2 regions of the Pseudoalteromonas sp. SR41-8 genome follow, and region 2 is predicted to be linked to the other one. Evidence: predicted binding sites of a transcription regulator. Region 2 holds the regulator's gene; the other holds the start of a gene.
The links. Region 2 encodes FliA, which starts transcription of late flagellar genes. Its sites were predicted from a motif close to CTAAAGNTNNNNNNNNNNNNGCCGATA; they were not measured.

Region 1: the regulator FliA is predicted to act here: its motif matches at 2,490-2,516, upstream of pomA (flagellar motor protein PomA).

What each region holds. Positions count from the first base shown of each region.
Region 1 is NZ_JACJEE010000021.1:4,431-8,866, forward strand. It holds gene H5162_RS14150 (DNA topoisomerase III) at 1-41, opposite strand, end outside; gene H5162_RS14155 (hypothetical protein) at 114-596, opposite strand; gene H5162_RS14160 (flagellar motor protein MotB) at 736-1,656, opposite strand; gene pomA (flagellar motor protein PomA) at 1,659-2,426, opposite strand; gene H5162_RS14170 (exodeoxyribonuclease VII small subunit) at 2,728-2,970, shown strand; gene ispA ((2E,6E)-farnesyl diphosphate synthase) at 2,974-3,861, shown strand; gene dxs (1-deoxy-D-xylulose-5-phosphate synthase) at 3,967-4,436, shown strand, end outside.
Region 2 is NZ_JACJEE010000010.1:94,687-99,122, reverse strand. It holds gene flhF (flagellar biosynthesis protein FlhF) at 1-1,225, shown strand, start outside; gene H5162_RS08950 (MinD/ParA family protein) at 1,218-2,078, shown strand; gene H5162_RS08945 (RNA polymerase sigma factor FliA) at 2,105-2,815, shown strand; gene cheY (chemotaxis response regulator CheY) at 2,856-3,239, shown strand; gene H5162_RS08935 (protein phosphatase CheZ) at 3,257-4,021, shown strand; gene H5162_RS08930 (chemotaxis protein CheA) at 4,036-4,436, shown strand, end outside.

The sequences.
Region 1 (4,436 bases), on a different contig from region 2:
GCACGACCTAAAGATGGCTTCTCGGCTATATAAAGTTTCATAGGGCACTATCAACAACTGGTTATTTACACAGTAGTTTAGCACACGTAATTTAATCTACAAATAGTTAATGATTAGCTCTTTAGACTGCGATTTTTTCGCATAAATAAATACAACAGAGGAAGGTAGCACACTACGACAGTGCCAATATTGATTAACGGTAATAACGTTTTATATAGCATAGTGCTATACGATAAATCCCAAAGGTGGCGATCCACTAATCTAAATAATTGTAAGATAGGCGCACTAATTACAACCAACTGACCAATCACACTTTGCCAAAGATACACTTTATCTTTAATAGCCCAGTAAGCAATCAAAGCCATCCAAGCAATATCATTAAAAGCCCAAACTACATAACGCCAAATATAAGGGTCATCTAACTCTCTAAGGCTATTATGTATCAAGGTTCCATATAAAAAAAATAATGCAGTCGTTAAGGTAAAACGCAAAGCAAGCCAATCTTTGCGAAGATAAAAAACAAAAATAGCTGGGCTTAAAATAAACACCCAGCTTTTAGTTAGTATTGATATAGCACTTATAAACCAATCAGGCATTAGCTAGTCTGGCTTTTTATCATCGTCACCATCACCATTGCCCGGCATATAGCTATATTTATCAACGTTTTTCATCAGACACTCCGTTACACTTGTTAAAAAACTACTTTAAGCTAAATTAGGTACTTTGCCAAGCATCTTAACGCACATCTATCGGATCTGATTCCTTAGCCTTGCCTTGCATTATTGAAATTTCCACGCGACGATTTCGTCGTCTATCCGCATCAGAATCATTTGGAACAAGTGGTCGAGTTTCGGCATGACCGACAACAACCATTCTGGTTTTATCAAAGCCTTGTGCTTTTTGCATTTCAGTTGCAACCGCAACTGCACGCTTCGATGATAAATCCCAGTTATTGGTATACAGCTCATTCGAAACTTGAAAATCATCAGTATGACCAGACACCGTAATTTCACCTGGCACATCTTTTAGTAACGCAGCTATATCACGAATAATTGGTTTAAACTTAGGTTGTAAAAATGCACTCCCAGATGGAAATGAACCATTTTCACGAATACGAATAATAATTTGCTGACCTAATGATTCCAACTCAACAGCACCATCCATGATTTGTTGTTCCAATTGCTGGGCTATCTTTTTAACTAACTCATTAACCTGCTCTTGATCAGCTGCAGAAATAGATTGTTCTGATGCTTGTTGTTGCGCCGTACTTTGTGACTCACCGCCACGCTTATTACCGCGTTGCTCTTGACGACCGCCAGCTGAGCTTTCATCACCAGCCTGAAACTCAAGCATTTGCTGGGTCATTTCGACAGTTTGCTGTTGAATGGTTTCGATTGGAGTAGGTTCAGGTTTACCTGGGGTGAACTCCATCGCGATAACGGATGTTCCTTTGGGAATATCTTTTACTTCTATTTTATTTTGTACACCAAAGGCAAACTTCATTGAGCCTGCGATTTGTTTAAATTTAAGTACATCCATTTCTGAAAACGCGAGTAAAAGTACAAAGAAGCACATCAATAGTGACATCAAATCCGCGAAGGTACCCATCCATGCTGGTAACCCGGGTGGTGGACACTTGCACTCTTGATCTGACATGCTTACTCCTCAGTATCCACTTTTCGTTTTGATTCAGCTAGGTAGTTTTTCAAAATACCTTCGATGACTTTTGGGTTTTGGCCATCTTGTATACCTAATACCGCATCTAAAATTAGCCGCTGATTCATTGCTTCTTCGTCTTTACGCAATTCCAATTTTACTTGGATAGGAATTGCCACCACGTTTGCTAAAAACGCACCATATAATGTTGTTAAAAGCGCTACCGCCATCGCAGGACCAATCGCTTTAGGGTCATCCATATTCGACAACATCGCAACTAGACCAATCAAAGTACCGATCATACCCATCGCAGGCGCAATATCGGCAAGCGCTTTAAACAAACCGGCCCCAGATTCATGACGAGTAGAAGTAAGAGAAATATCTTTTTGCAAGGTGGCACGAACAACATCAGCGTCATGACCGTCAACAAGCATATCAACCCCTTTACGCATAAACGCATTGGGTATTTCTGCTTCCTCTAGTGCTAAAAATCCGCCTTTACGGGCCGAGTCTGCAAGTTCAACTGCTTTTTCGATAAGCTCTTCAGGTGACTCTATTTTGAACATGAAGGCTTTAGCTGCGACTTTACCGATACCGAGGAATTGACTCATCGTATAGTTTGATAACACTATAAAAATCGAACCACCGAAAACAATAACCACCGATGGCGTGTTATAAAACATAGCCACTTCGCCGCCACTACTTAGTACCATTGACATAGCAATAAGACCAATAGCTCCGAGAATACCTATAATGGTTGCTAAATCCACTTACCCCTCCAGAGGAATCGATGCTTTGTTGCTACCAGCAACAAATTTTTATTATTAACAGCTTATCGGCAATCTATTGAATTACTTAAACCATTTAATGAAAAAAATGAAATGAAAGTTTTCAACCCTATTTGGCATTTTAAGCTACCATTGATAACCTGCAAGGTTTAAGCAAAGGTATAAATAATTAAAAGTGGCAAGAAAACAATTAATTATTCAAAAAAAATGCATCACCCTTTGACCTAGTTTAGCATTCCCCCTAAAATTGGCCTCACATTTCTATCATCTAAGTTAAATCAGTATGGCGACGAAAAAACCAGAGAACCTAAGCTTCGAGCAAGCGCTTGATGAATTATCCTTAATCGTCACAGAAATGGAGCAAGGAGAGCTTTCCCTTGAGCAATCGTTAAAACAGTTTGAACGCGGTATTGCTTTAGCTGGCGCATCTTCAAGTAAGTTACAACAAGCTGAACAAAAAGTGGCGATTTTAATGGGTAGTGATAGTCAGTCACCACTTACTAACTTTGATAATGATTTGGAATAACGGGTGTTAATAACAGAGCAAATAAAATGTGCTCAACAAGATGTTGAAGCCACTCTCAATCGGTATTTTGAGCAACCGCTCGATACCGAGCAAAGCATCAAACAAGCCACCCACTACAGCGTTTTAAATGGCGGTAAACGATTACGGCCATTTTTAGTGTATGCCACGGGAAAAATGCTTGGCGCAAATAAACAAGATTTAGACGTGTTGGCTGCTGCTATTGAATGTATTCATAGTTATTCGTTAGTTCATGATGATTTACCCGCGATGGATGACGACGACCTGCGACGTGGTAGACCGACTTGCCATATTGTCTATGGCGAAGCTCATGCTATTTTAGCTGGTGATGCGCTGCAAACATTAGCGTTTGATTTAATTGCTAACCATTCATTTAACGTTCCTGCACAGCAACAGTTAAAAATGATTGCAGCACTTGCCAAAGCATCGGGTATTGAAGGTATGGTCGGTGGTCAAGCACTGGATATTGCAGCGACTGACAAATTAGTCAATTTAGCTGAGCTCGAACGTATCCATAAATTAAAAACAGGTGCTTTGTTAAATTGTGCAATTACTTTAGGTGCATTATGCGCAGCTGATACAAATCAACAAACATTATTACAATTAAAACAGTTTGGTGATGCAATTGGACTGGCTTTTCAGGTGCAAGACGATATTCTTGACATCGAAGGTGATACCCAAGTCTTAGGTAAACCACAAGGCTCCGATGTTGCAGCAAATAAAGCGACCTACCCTGCTCTACTTGGGCTTACAGGTGCAAAACAAAAAGCACAATCATTACTAAAATGCGCACTCGATGCGTTAGCAGCAATAGATGCTGACACTTCTGAGCTAGAAAACTTGGCAAAATACATTGTTGAACGCGATTATTAATTCTAGGCTCTAGCTTGAGCAAGTAATGATGTACAAAATAACTAAAGAATCAGAGTAATATTACGCTATAATGACCTCTGGTTAGCGAAGGATGTATTAAAAATCATGACACTTGATAGTAGCAAGTATCCATTATTAGGTTTGGTTGACGAACCAGCCCAGTTGCGTGATTTAGCGCAAGACAAATTACCTGCTTTTAGTAATGAGTTACGTGATTACTTACTAAACTCAGTCTCGCAAAGTAGTGGTCACTTAGCATCAGGTTTAGGCACAGTTGAGCTTACTGTAGCGCTTCATTATGTATATAACACCCCTGAAGATCGCTTAGTATGGGATGTAGGCCATCAAGCATACCCACATAAAATTCTCACAGGGCGCCGTGATCAAATGCACACGATCCGCCAAAAAGACGGTTTACATCCGTTTCCATTTCGTGAAGAAAGCCACTACGACACTTTTAGTGTTGGCCATTCAAGCACCTCGATCTCTGCTGCTTTAGGCATGTCAATTGCGGCGCAAAAAGAAGGCAAAGGACGAAAAACAGTAGCGGTTATTGGTGATGGTGCGATTACCGC
Region 2 (4,436 bases):
AGCTGATAGCTTACAAGCATTATTAGAGCGCCAATCACCGCGTCCACGCTCACCTGAGCTTGCGTCTATGTTTAGCCAGTCAGGGATTGATACATCTACTCAGTATCAACCACAGCAACAACATCAAGCACAGCAAGCTCGCCATGAACCACAAGCGCATAGTGATTTTGCTCGTCGCGATACTGCGCCGCGTCCACAAACGCAAGCACATAGCTTAGGTTTTGATGATGATCTAGAAAGTGGTTTTGATGATTTAGATACTCCGATGCCAGCAAAAAGTGCAGCCAAAACAGATGAAATCACCGCTATGCGTGATGAAATGGCTGCGATGCGTCAATTACTTGAGTATCAGGTATCGGGTTTGATGCAACAAGATTTAGCGCGTCGCGATCCTACCCGCGCATGCATGATCGATCGTTTAGTTGGAATGGGTATCGACAGTGAAGTTGCAGAGCAAATGGCCTGCTTTATTCCGGACGATGTGTCACGTCAGCAAGCCTGGCAAGCACTATTGCAAATGGTTGAAAACCAAATGCATACTACAAATAACGAAATCCTTCGCCAAGGCGGGGTATATGCACTTGTTGGTCCTACTGGGGTAGGTAAAACTACAACCGTGGCAAAACTTGCAGCCCTTGGCGCACAAAAATATGGTGCAGATAAAGTTGCGCTAATTACCACTGATACTTACCGTATTGGCGCTTATGAACAGTTAGCTACTTATGGCCGGATCATCGGTTGTGGTGTAAAACAAGTTAAAGATGCCAATGAATTAGCAGAAGTTTTATATCATTTACGAAATAAGCGTCTAGTATTAATAGATACCGCGGGAATGAGCCAACGTGATTTACGTTTAACTGAGCAGCTAAATACATTAATGCGTAATCAACGTGTCGATATTCGCAATTATTTAGTGCTCAGTGCGACCGCACAAATTAATGTTTTACAAGAAACCGTAAGACATTTTAAGAAGGTACAATTAAGTGGCTGTATTTTCACTAAATTAGACGAATCATTAAGTTTAGGTGAGATTATTAGTATAGCGATTCAAAATCGCCTTCCAATAGGGTATCTTACTAACGGTCAGCGCGTTCCAGAGGACATTCGGGTCGCCAATGCAGAGAAATTAGTAAAAAAAGCAGAACAATTGTATTTAAAAAGAACAAAAGCACAACATTCACGACGCCAAGCAGTAGCGTCAAGCACAGTAGGGATGTATGATTAACACAGTATTAGATCAAGCAAGTGGCCTGCGTAAAATGAGTCAAAACAATAATAACGGCGTTAAAGTTATCGCTGTAACAGGTGGTAAAGGTGGCGTAGGGAAAACTAACGTCTCACTTAACACTGCGATTGCGTTGGGTCAGCTCGGAAACCGAGTGTTAGTTCTGGATGCCGATTTGGGTTTAGCAAATTGTGATGTGATGTTAGGGCTTCGGGTTGAACGTAATCTATCTCATGTACTATCAGGTGAATGTGAGCTCGATGAAATTTTAGTTGAAGGGCCTGCAGGAATTAAAATAGTACCAGCGACGTCAGGCTCACAAAGTATGGTGGAACTTTCTCCATCAGAACATGCTGGATTAATTCGTGCTTTTAGTGAGTTGAATACCGAATTTGATATATTAATTGTTGATACTGCTGCTGGTATCTCTGACATGGTATTAAGTTTTTCGCGCGCAGCGCAAGATGTCATGGTAGTAGTATGTGATGAACCGACCTCAATAACCGACGCTTATGCATTAATCAAAGTGTTGAGTCGTGAGCATGGTGTGTATAAGTTTAAAATAGTTGCTAATATGGTGCGCAGTATGCGTGAAGGCCACGAACTATTTGCTAAGCTCTCAAAAGTAACGGATCGCTTTTTGGATGTCTCAATGGAATTGGTTGCAACAGTCCCTTATGATGAAAACATGCGTAAAGCAACTCGTCGTCAAAAAGTAATTGTTGATTTATTTCCAAATTCTCCAGCGGCAATTGCATTTAAAACATTAGCGACAAAAGCAGTTAAATGGCCTATACCTAATCAACCATCTGGCCATTTAGAATTTTTCATAGAAAAATTAGTAAACGGCTAACTATGACGGCATCGGTGAATAAAGCGATGGGATATCAATCGACACAAAATTTAAATGTGATTGTTGAGCGACATGCTTCTTTAGTTAAAAAAGTGGCTTGTCATTTGATCGCTCGTTTACCCGCGAGTGTGCAACTCGATGATTTGATTCAATCGGGGATGATAGGGTTAATTGAAGCATCAAAAAACTTTGATGCGACTAAAGGTGCAAGCTTTGAAACCTTTGCAGGCATTCGTATTCGTGGTGCGATGCTGGATGAAATGCGCCGAGGTGATTGGGCTCCTCGCTCAGTGCACCGTAATAGCCGCAGAGTTGCTGAAGCGATTAGTGAGCTAGAAAGCAGCCTGAATCGAGAACCTAAAGATAGTGAAGTTGCTGAAAAACTTGATATTACGCTAGATGAGTACCATCATATTCTTAGTGATGTAAATTCAAGTAAGGTTTTAGGTATAGAAGACTTGGGAATTGATGAAGATGTTATCACACCAGTGGGACATGATTTAGCACTAGACAAGCCCTTTAATAACGTTAAAAATGAACGTTTTAATCAATCATTATTAACAGCTATACAATCTTTACCTGAACGAGATGGGTTAGTATTGTCGCTTTATTATAATGATGAAATGAATTTAAAAGAGATTGGACATATACTCGATGTAAGCGAATCGCGTGTGAGTCAGATACATGGTCAGGCGATGATTAAGCTCAAAGCAAAAATCAATGACTGGATTAACTAGTAGTAAGTAAATATAGGTTCAGACCTCACCGGAGGATGTTTTGGATAAAAACATGAAAATTCTTGTTGTTGATGATTTTTCGACGATGAGACGTATTATCAAAAATCTGTTAAGAGATTTGGGTTTTACAAATGTACAAGAAGCTGATGATGGCTCAACAGCTTTACCGATGTTGCAGAATCAAGAATTTGATTTTGTAGTAACAGATTGGAACATGCCTGGCATGCAAGGAATTGACCTCTTGCGCGCTATCAGGGCCGATGACAGCCTGAAACACATCCCTGTTTTAATGGTAACAGCAGAAGCTAAAAAAGAACAAATTGTTGCTGCTGCACAAGCTGGTGTTAACGGCTATATCGTTAAACCATTTACAGCCGCAACACTGAAAACCAAATTGGAAAAAGTGTTTGAGCGTTTAGGTTAAATAAATAGGAGAGGCTTATGTCAGCACCAGCTGCGCCTCAGATCAGTTTAGAACAAGCCCGGCAGCTTGTGGTTTACCTTGAAAATGGTGAACAAGATAAAGCTGATCAGTTAATTATTGATGCGGCGTCAAAAGAGCAATCAGAATTATTTGCCGAAGTAGGCAAACTTACGCGTCAGCTTCATGATGCGTTGAAAAATTTTGAGCTTGATACACGTTTAGCTGATTTGACCAAAGACGCACTCCCCGATGCTAAGCAGCGTCTAAACTATGTTATGGAAATGACAGAGAACGCTGCTAATAAAACCATGGATGCTGTAGAAGCAAGTTTACCAATTGCCCAACAGCTTGCAGATGATATTTCAGACATTAAACCCACTTGGGATCGTTTAATGAATCGTGAAATTGAGCTAGGTGAGTTTAAAACATTATGCCACAGCTTAGATAAGTTCATGAATAGCTCGCAAACTAAAACGGATGAGTTGCAAGGACTCATGACCAATGTCTTGATGGCACAAGATTTTCAAGATTTAACAGGTCAAGTGATCCGTCGAGTGATAGAGCTTGTTAGAGAAGTAGAAGACAGCTTGATCCACTTGTTGACAGCATTTGGTAGCCAAGATGATAGCGAAACAAAAACAATAGCACCAGTCATTGAAAAACCGCCTGCTGAAAATACACTTGCAGGCCCTGAAGGGCCAATTATTGATAAAGAATCTCGTGATGATGTTGTCTCAGGACAAGATGATGTTGATGATTTATTATCAAGCTTGGGCTTCTAAGAGGAGAGAACTGCATGAGCTTTGAAGTCGATGAAGATATTTTACAAGATTTTCTAGTAGAGGCTGGAGAAATTCTTGAGCTTTTGTCAGAACAGCTGGTGGAGCTTGAAAATAACCCAGATGATACCGAATTACTCAATGCAATTTTCCGTGGTTTTCATACGGTAAAAGGCGGCGCAGGTTTTTTAAGCATGACTGAGCTAGTTGACGCTTGTCACGGTGCAGAAAACGTTTTCGATTTATTGCGTCAAGGTGTTCGTAAGGTTAATTCTGAGCTGATGGACGTGATCTTGCAAGCGCTCGATACTATCAACGAAATGTTTGCGACCATCCAAAGCCGAGAAAAACCAGAACCTGCAAATCCAGAGTTGCTGGCTGTTTTACATAAATTGGGATTGCCGCCAACTGCTGAAGA